2 linked regions of the Congzhengia minquanensis genome follow. The protein of the gene in region 1 interacts with the protein of each later gene in a pairwise test. Links are inferred from orthologs where the notes say so. Each region holds a gene or a part of one and is shown in the gene's direction. Other genes may lie near its edges.

Region 1 (3,751 bases):
GCTCAGGAGCGGGGAAGATTTATGAAGATTACCGTGGATGAGGGCAATTTTTTCATAAACGAAATCGCCTGTTTTGACGGGGAACAGAATTTAATTTCCCCTGTTGCGGCAATTTCTGAAAATTCTACGGCGAACCTGATGTTCGACGAGCAGGACAAGGCAGTTTATGAATATACCTGGTATGACGGTACGTATTTTGACGAGGTGTATCACCCCAGAACTGCCTATGAATATATAAACGGGATTTGGCCCTATGAAAATACCCATCCGCCTTTGGGCAAGCTGATAATCTCTTTGGGGATGATGATTTTTGGCGTAAATCCCTTTGGCTGGCGGTTTTTCGGAACGCTTTGCGGTGTTTTGATGGTGCCGGTGTCCTTTCTTTTGGGCAAGCAGATTTTAAAAGATTCCAAATGGGCCTTTGTGGCGTCGTTTCTGTTTACGTTTGATTTTATGCATCTGTCCCAGACGCGCCTTGCTACCATCGATTCGTTTACCGCGCTGTTTGCTATGCTGATGTATTACTTCATGTATCAATATACGAAGCAAAACTTTTATGACGGGGGCGTTAAAAGAACTCTGCTGCCTTTGGGGTTAAGCGGTCTGTTTTTCGGCATTGGCGTGGCGACAAAATGGCAGGGCGTATATGCCGGAATTGGCCTTGGTGTGCTGTTTTTCTGGACGCTGCTGAAACGGTTTTTTGAATACAGAGCCGCAAAAGAGGGCCGGCTTGTGGGGGATGCGGACAAGATTTTAAAACAATTTGTGCCGAACCTGATTAAAACCCTTGCCGCTGCCGTGGTTTTCTTTATTGTTGTGCCGTTTGTGATTTACTTTTTGTCCTATCTGCCAATTATTTTGTCCGACGCGGCAGATATCAGCTATTTTTGGGACAATCAGCAAACCATGCTGAGCTATCATTCACAGCTGACGGAAACCCACCCTTACGGGTCACCGTGGTGGTCGTGGCCTCTTGACATGCGGCCGCTTTACGCGTATAATCCCAATTGGGACTTTGTTCCCGAAACCCAGGCCCAGGGAATTTCCTCTTTTGGAAACCCGCTGGTTTGGTGGCTCACCATTCCGTCTATGGGATTTTTAATTTATCTTTCAGTAAAAGGGAAACGGAACGCCGAAATGAATACAATTTTGGTGGGCTTCGGCGCGTTATATCTTCCGTGGGTGCTGATTTCGCGGCAGGCGTTTATCTACCACTTCTTCCCCTGCGTCATCTTTGTGACGCTGGCAATTGCCTACGGACTGAGAGAGATTTTAAAACGATATCCAATTGCAAAAATACCCATAAGGGCATATTTGGTATGCGTGCTGGTGCTGTTTATTGCATTTTACCCCGTTTTAACAGGAATGAGAATTCCCGCTTGGTATGCGGACGCACTCACGTGGCTGCCAAGCTGGGTGTTAGGATAAACTTTTGAAGGGAAACAGGTATGATTAAGACAGAACTTACCACAATTGAGGGCAGAAACCCTGTTTTTGAAGCGGTGGCTGCAAACCTGCCCATTGAAAAAATTTATATCAGCAACAAGGCATATGGCTCGCAGATTTCAAAAATCATTGCCGCCGCGAAAGAAAAAGGCGTGCCGTTTAAAGCGGTGCCGCCGGACAAGATTGACGAGTTGGCGAAAACTGAAGCAAATCAGGGCATTGTTGCTGTGTGTGCTGAGGTTTCCTATGTTACGGTTGCGGACATTTTAAATCGCGCGAAAGAAAAACAGGAGCCGCCTTTCGTGATTATTGCAGACGAAATTACAGACCCGCACAACCTGGGCGCCATTATCCGAACGGCCAACTGCACCGGCGCCCATGGCGTGATTATTCCAAAAAACCGGTCTGCCGGCGTAAACCCAGTGGTGTTTAAAACCTCCGCCGGGGCGGCGGCTCACACGCCCGTAGCCCGGGTGGGGAACTTAACCCAGGCCATGAACGAACTGAAAGAAAACGGTCTTTGGATTACCGGGGCCGACATGGCGGGTGAGCAGGAAATGTGCGACGCAGACCTTACAGGGCCGATTGCTTTGGTGGTTGGATCAGAGGGCAGGGGGATTACGAAAAAAATCCGTGCGGGCTGCGACTTTTTCGTGCGGATTCCCATGGCTGGTGAAATCAATTCTTTGAACGCCTCTGTGGCGGCGGCAGTGCTGATGTATGAGGCGCTGCGGCAAAGAAGATTGAAATAAAATTATATAAAAAAATAAAGAAAAGGATGAGGGAAAATGTATTACATAGGTATCGATCTGGGCGGCACCAACATCGCTGCCGGAGTCGTAAACGAAAGTTGTGAAATTATTGCGAAGGGTTCGGTTCCCACAGGGCGGCTGCGCCCCTTTGCGGACATTATGAAGGACATGGCGGGCCTTTGCAAAAAGCTGATTGCAGACGCGGGAATTTCTGAGTCTGAGGTTAAGTCCATCGGTATAGCAAGCCCGGGCACACCCGACGTTGAAAACGTGAAAGTGGTGTATGCCAACAATCTTCCGGCGTTTATCGACGCGCCGGTGGGAGATGAACTGAAAAAATATTTCCCCAATGTGGAGGTTTATATTGAAAACGACGCGAATGCAGCGGCGTTCGGCGAAATCATTGCGGGTGCTGCAGCCGGAGAAAAGGATGTTGTTGTGATTACCTTAGGGACGGGCGTTGGCGGAGGCATTGTGATCGGCGGCAAGATTTATGCCGGCTTTAATCATGCCGGCGGCGAGCTGGGACACATGGTTATTGTGGCAGACGGTGCGCCCTGCACCTGCGGAAGATATGGCTGCTGGGAGGCGTATGCCTCTGTAACCGGCCTGATTCGTGAAACCGCAGAGGAAATTAAAAAATATCCCAACAGCAAAATCCATCAGATGATTGGTGGGGATGAATCCAAAATCAGCGGCAGAACGGCTTTTGATGCAATGCGTAACGGTGACGAGGCAGGAAAAGCAATTGTGGACCAATACATAAAATATGTTGGCGTAGGCACAGCTAATTTGATTAATATTTTCGAGCCGAAAAAGTTTGTTATCGGCGGCGGCATCAGCAAAGAGGGCGAAACACTGCTTGCCCCCCTCAGAAAATATGTGGATACGCAGATTTATACCAGCAGCGCGGCAGGCGTTCCTGCAACCGAAATTGTTGCGGCAAAGCTGGGGAACGATGCCGGCATTATCGGCGCGGCAATGCTTTTTAAACAGGATATTTAAAAAATATGGTTTAAAATGCGGACTTAAGCCAAAGGTTTAAGTCCGCTCATTTGTGCATGGAGGAATGGGATAAAAGATGAGAAACAAACTGTTTGATGTGGCGGTTGTAGGCGGCGGCATTTCCGGTGTGTGCGCGGCAATTGGTGCGGCGCGGGCCGGGGCACATGTAATTTTAATTGAACGGTATGGCTTTTTAGGCGGCACGCTGACCGCCTGCGGAACCGGCCCTATGATGACCTTTCACGCAGGCGAAACCCAGGTGGTGGGCGGCGTGTGCGCCGAAGTCATTGAAAGGCTGAAACAAAAAGGTCTGTCTCCCGGTCACATTTACGACACCACAGCTTATACCTACACGGTAACGCCCTTTGACAGCGAGGGTATGAAGCTGGAGCTGGAGGCAATGTGCCAAGAAGCCGGCGTAACGCTTTTATACCACACCTGTGTGACGGGAGTGGACAAAAAGGACGGAAAAATTACGTCTGTTTCAGTTTATCACAAAAACGGCGGAGAAAAAATCAGGGCAAAGATGTTTGTGGACGCAAGCGGAG
Region 2 (3,964 bases), on another replicon or contig:
CTCCACTCCCAGGTTCACCCAGTTGGGGCGCGGGCGGGCAATTAGGGGCTTTAGCAAGAGGTTTCCCAAAACAAACCCTGCCGCAAGGCCAACCAACAGCACAACCCCCTGCTTGCGGTATTTTTCCCTAAGCAGCATTACCGCCGCAAAGAAAAGCCAAATCAGTCCGCCGTTTCCCAGGCTTGAAACAAGGGGCATAAAAAAGTCTAAAAATGCGCACCGAACGTGCGACTGAATAAAATCAAGCACGCAAAAATCGATATTCGTGATTTGCTCAACCATCAATAAAAAATCCTTCCAATCAGGCCATAACCGTAACGCCGTAGGTTAAAAACGCAATAATTGCCCCTGCCGCTGTAACACCCAAAAAAATTGCCGGCAGCGCGCTTTTCAGGCGCATATCCATCATTGCCGCAACCAAGGCCCCGGTCCACGCGCCGGTACCAGGCAGCGGAATGGCCACCAAAATAAAAAGGCCCCAAAATTCATACTTTAAAACGGTTTTCTTATGTTTTTCCGCCTTTTGTTCGAACCGCGTCACCAATCTGTTTAACCCGTCGCTTTTTTTGCGCATCCATTCAAAAATTTTGCGGATGAAAATGATAATAAACGGAACGGGAATCATGTTTCCAATAATAGAGATGCCGATTGCCACCCACAAATTCAGCCCGTTGGCTGTGGCAATTGGAATTGCGCCGCGCAGCTCTAAAACCGGCGTCATCGCAACAATCATCGTCATTAAAATTTTACCGGGTAAGCTATTCCATAAAAAAGACAAAGTCATTCTCCTTACTTTTATATATTCTCTATTCATATATTTTACCATAAAAATTTTTCCAGTACAACCAATAAAGTGTTAATTCTGTGTAAATATATCATTTTATACCCCCCTCATTGACTTTTTCCCCATTTTATTATAAAATAATCTTAAATATAACGAAAGTAGGTGCTGTTATGAAAGTTGTGAGTGTGTCGCAGATGCGCGGCCTGGAGCAGGCCGCAATAGAGGACTGCGGCGTTCCCTCCCTGCTGTTAATGGAAAATGCCGCGGCAGGATTTTTAATGGCTCTTGAGCGTGAAACAGGGCCGGTTGCTGGCAAAAAAATTCACGTTTTTTGCGGCAGGGGCAACAACGGCGGCGACGGGTTCGCCATTGCGCGCATGGCCCACAACTTGCATGCAGACGTTACCATAACCCTGCTGTTTGACGAGGCCTCGGCGGAAGGTGATGCGAAGACCAATTTAGAAATCGTAAAAAAAATGGGAATTCCCTTTTCCGCTGCCGGCGGCGGTATTTCCTGCGACATTATTGTGGACGCCATTTTCGGAACCGGCTTTCACGGTGAAATTGAGGGAAACGCGAAATCGTGTATTGATGCAATAAACAACAGCGGCGCGTTCATCGCCTCTGTGGACATTCCCAGCGGTGTTTCGGCGGATACCGGACACGCATCGGCCTCTTCTGTTTTTGCAGACCTTTGCGTGACCTTTGCAGCTTTAAAGCCCGGGCATCTGTTATTTCCCGGCCGCGGTCACTTTCAGAAACTGATAAAAGGAAACATTTCTGTGCCAAGAGAAGTCATAAACGAACTGCGAAGCGGATATGATGTAATAGATAACTCCAAAAGAGAGCTAATTCCAAAGCGGGAAACCAATTCCCACAAGGGGAGTTTTGGCAAGGCCTTGGCGTTTGTGGGATCGGCAGGAATGAGCGGCGCGGCGGTTTTGTCATCCTCCGCTATTTTGAAAAGCGGCGCGGGCATGGCCACCGCCGCCGTGCCGGAAACGGTTTTGGGCGCGGTTTGCGCTCATCTCACCTCGGTGATGACCGTTCCGCTTCCCTGTGAAAACGGAAGTTTAGCCGAACCTGCCGCCGATTTGCTTTTGGAAAAGCTGAAGCATCAAGACGTTTTGCTGGCCGGCTGCGGCATTGGCACGTCTGATGCTGCGAAAAAAACCATTTGCCGTTTGGTAACAGAAAACGAAAAGCCAATGGTGTTAGACGCAGACGGGTTAAACGCCGTGTCTGGCTGTACTGAATTACTGCTTGAGAAAAAATGTGAGCTGATTCTAACGCCGCATATTGTGGAATTTTCCAGGCTCACAGGTCTTACAGTTTTAAAAATTAAAGAAAATCCCATTTTAGCCGCCCGCGAATTTGCGCAGAAATTTCAGGTAACGCTGGTTTTAAAGGATGCGGTCACGGTGGTTGCCGCAAAGGATGGAACGGTATTCATTAGCCCCAGCTCTAACTCGGGGCTGGCCACGGCGGGCAGCGGCGACGTTTTGGCGGGAATTATCACAGGGCTTCTGTCCCAGGGGGCAAGGCCTGAGCACGCGGCAGTCGGCGGCGTTTATCTTCACCTGGCCGCGGGAAATATCGCAAGAAAAGCAAAAGGCGAATATGGCATGACGTCGGAGGATTTGCTATCTTCCGTGCCAGCCGCCTTTATGGAGGAAATTGACATAGCACCTGACATAAAGGAGTGGTAACAAAAAAGATGTGTAAGAAACTGATTTCCGTTTTTCTTACACTAATGATAAGCGTTTTCGCGTTATCCGCCTGCGGCGGCAACCGTTTAAGCGACAGCGATATGGACATTTATGAAAAAATCCACACGTATTACAGCAAGATGGAAAGCTACAGCGCAAACGTCACGTTTTCCTGTTTTTCAAACAAAACGGAAAACAAATATACGGCAGAGCAAAAGGCCATGGGTAACGACAAGTTTTTTATTAAAGTGTCAAATCCCGACAGCACCCTGTCTGTTACCACCATTGCCAACGGCGCAAAAACAAAAACGCTTACCGACGGAACGGACTATTCTGTCACCGTTCCCACGGCAGACACAACAAACCTGCTGTTTGTAAACAACTTTTTTAAGACCTACTATTCCTCAGAAGAAACCTATCTTGCAGTAAACGGGGCAGGCAAAGGAAACGTAACCGTTCTGGAAACGGATATTTCGCCTAAGAGCGCAAACAGCGCAAAGGTTTCGCTTTCTGTCAGCAACAAAACCCTGGCGCCGGTAAACCTCACGGTTTACGACATGGGCGGAAAAGTTGTTCTGTCTGCTGAATTTTCGAATTTTCAATATAACGACAAATCGGTTACCGATTCAGATTTTACAACAGATTAACGAAAGGAACGACCACAAGTTGAACAACCTATATACAACCAGAACATGGGCCGAGATTGACTTAGACGCCATTGCGTTTAATATGAAAAATATTCGCAGCATCACCAGCCCCGCGGCAAAAATTATGTGTGTGGTGAAAGCAGACGCCTATGGCCACGGATTTTTTGAAGCGGCAAAAACAATGCACGAAAACGGTGCCGACGCCTTTGCCGTTGCCACCTTTGAAGAGGCAAAGCTATTGCGCGACAAAGGGTTTGACGAAGTGATTTTAATTTTGGGCCGTGTGGATGAAATTTTTGCAAAAGACATGATAAATTTAGGAATCAGCGCCACGGTTTGTGACGAAGAATTTGCAAAAGCTTTGTCTGACGCTGCAGTTTCCATGAATAAAAAGGCCCGTATTCACATAAAATTGGATACTGGGATGTCGAGAATCGGGTTCGACTGCGAAGCGGACGACGTGGAAAAAATTACGAAAATCTGCTCCATGCCGAACATGATTGCCGAAGGAATTTTTTCGCATTTTGCATGTGCGGACGAACCGGACAGTAAAATGTCTGAAAAACAGTTTTCAGCGTTTCAGTCTATGATTCACGCATTAAACGTGCGAGGAATTCATTTTGAATATGCCCATATCTGCAACAGCGCAGGGATTATGGAATTTCCCGCATATCACCTTACCATGGTGCGGCCGGGCATTATTTTATACGGCTGCTACCCGTCTGAGGCGGTTCACAAGGAGCGGCTTTCCTTAAGGCCTGCCATGACAGTGAAAGCAAGAATTACAAGAATCGACACAAAGCCCGCCGGAACCAAGGTGAGTT

The links. Proteins that work in one complex are often made in the same cells at the same time.
Region 2: the proteins of rlmB (region 1) and H8698_RS03955 interact in binary tests that used the Escherichia coli proteins (3 or more experiments, as listed by UniProt). The link is inferred for Congzhengia minquanensis from one-to-one orthologs.

Annotation. Positions count from the first base shown.
Region 1 is NZ_JACRSU010000004.1:200,844-204,594, forward strand. Bases 551-3,323 are described here. They hold rlmB (23S rRNA (guanosine(2251)-2'-O)-methyltransferase RlmB), read left to right. Parts: upstream 551-1,448; coding sequence 1,449-2,198; downstream 2,199-3,323. Other genes in these bases: H8698_RS11170 (phospholipid carrier-dependent glycosyltransferase), read left to right, coding at 551-1,428; H8698_RS11180 (ROK family protein), read left to right, coding at 2,235-3,203; H8698_RS11185 (FAD-dependent oxidoreductase), read left to right, coding at 3,280-3,323. In the rest of the region: more of H8698_RS11170, read left to right, coding at 1-550; more of H8698_RS11185, read left to right, coding at 3,324-3,751. UniProt on the Escherichia coli protein: Specifically methylates the ribose of guanosine 2251 in 23S rRNA.
Region 2 is NZ_JACRSU010000001.1:824,870-828,833, forward strand. The notes cover bases 238-3,223. They hold H8698_RS03955 (NAD(P)H-hydrate dehydratase), read left to right. Parts: upstream 238-954; coding sequence 955-2,493; downstream 2,494-3,223. Other genes in these bases: H8698_RS03945 (phosphatase PAP2 family protein), read right to left, coding at 238-282; H8698_RS03950 (COG2426 family protein), read right to left, coding at 302-739; H8698_RS03960 (LolA family protein), read left to right, coding at 2,502-3,140; alr (alanine racemase), read left to right, coding at 3,160-3,223. Outside these bases: more of H8698_RS03945, read right to left, coding at 1-237; more of alr, read left to right, coding at 3,224-3,964. UniProt on the Escherichia coli protein: Bifunctional enzyme that catalyzes the epimerization of the S- and R-forms of NAD(P)HX and the dehydration of the S-form of NAD(P)HX at the expense of ADP, which is converted to AMP.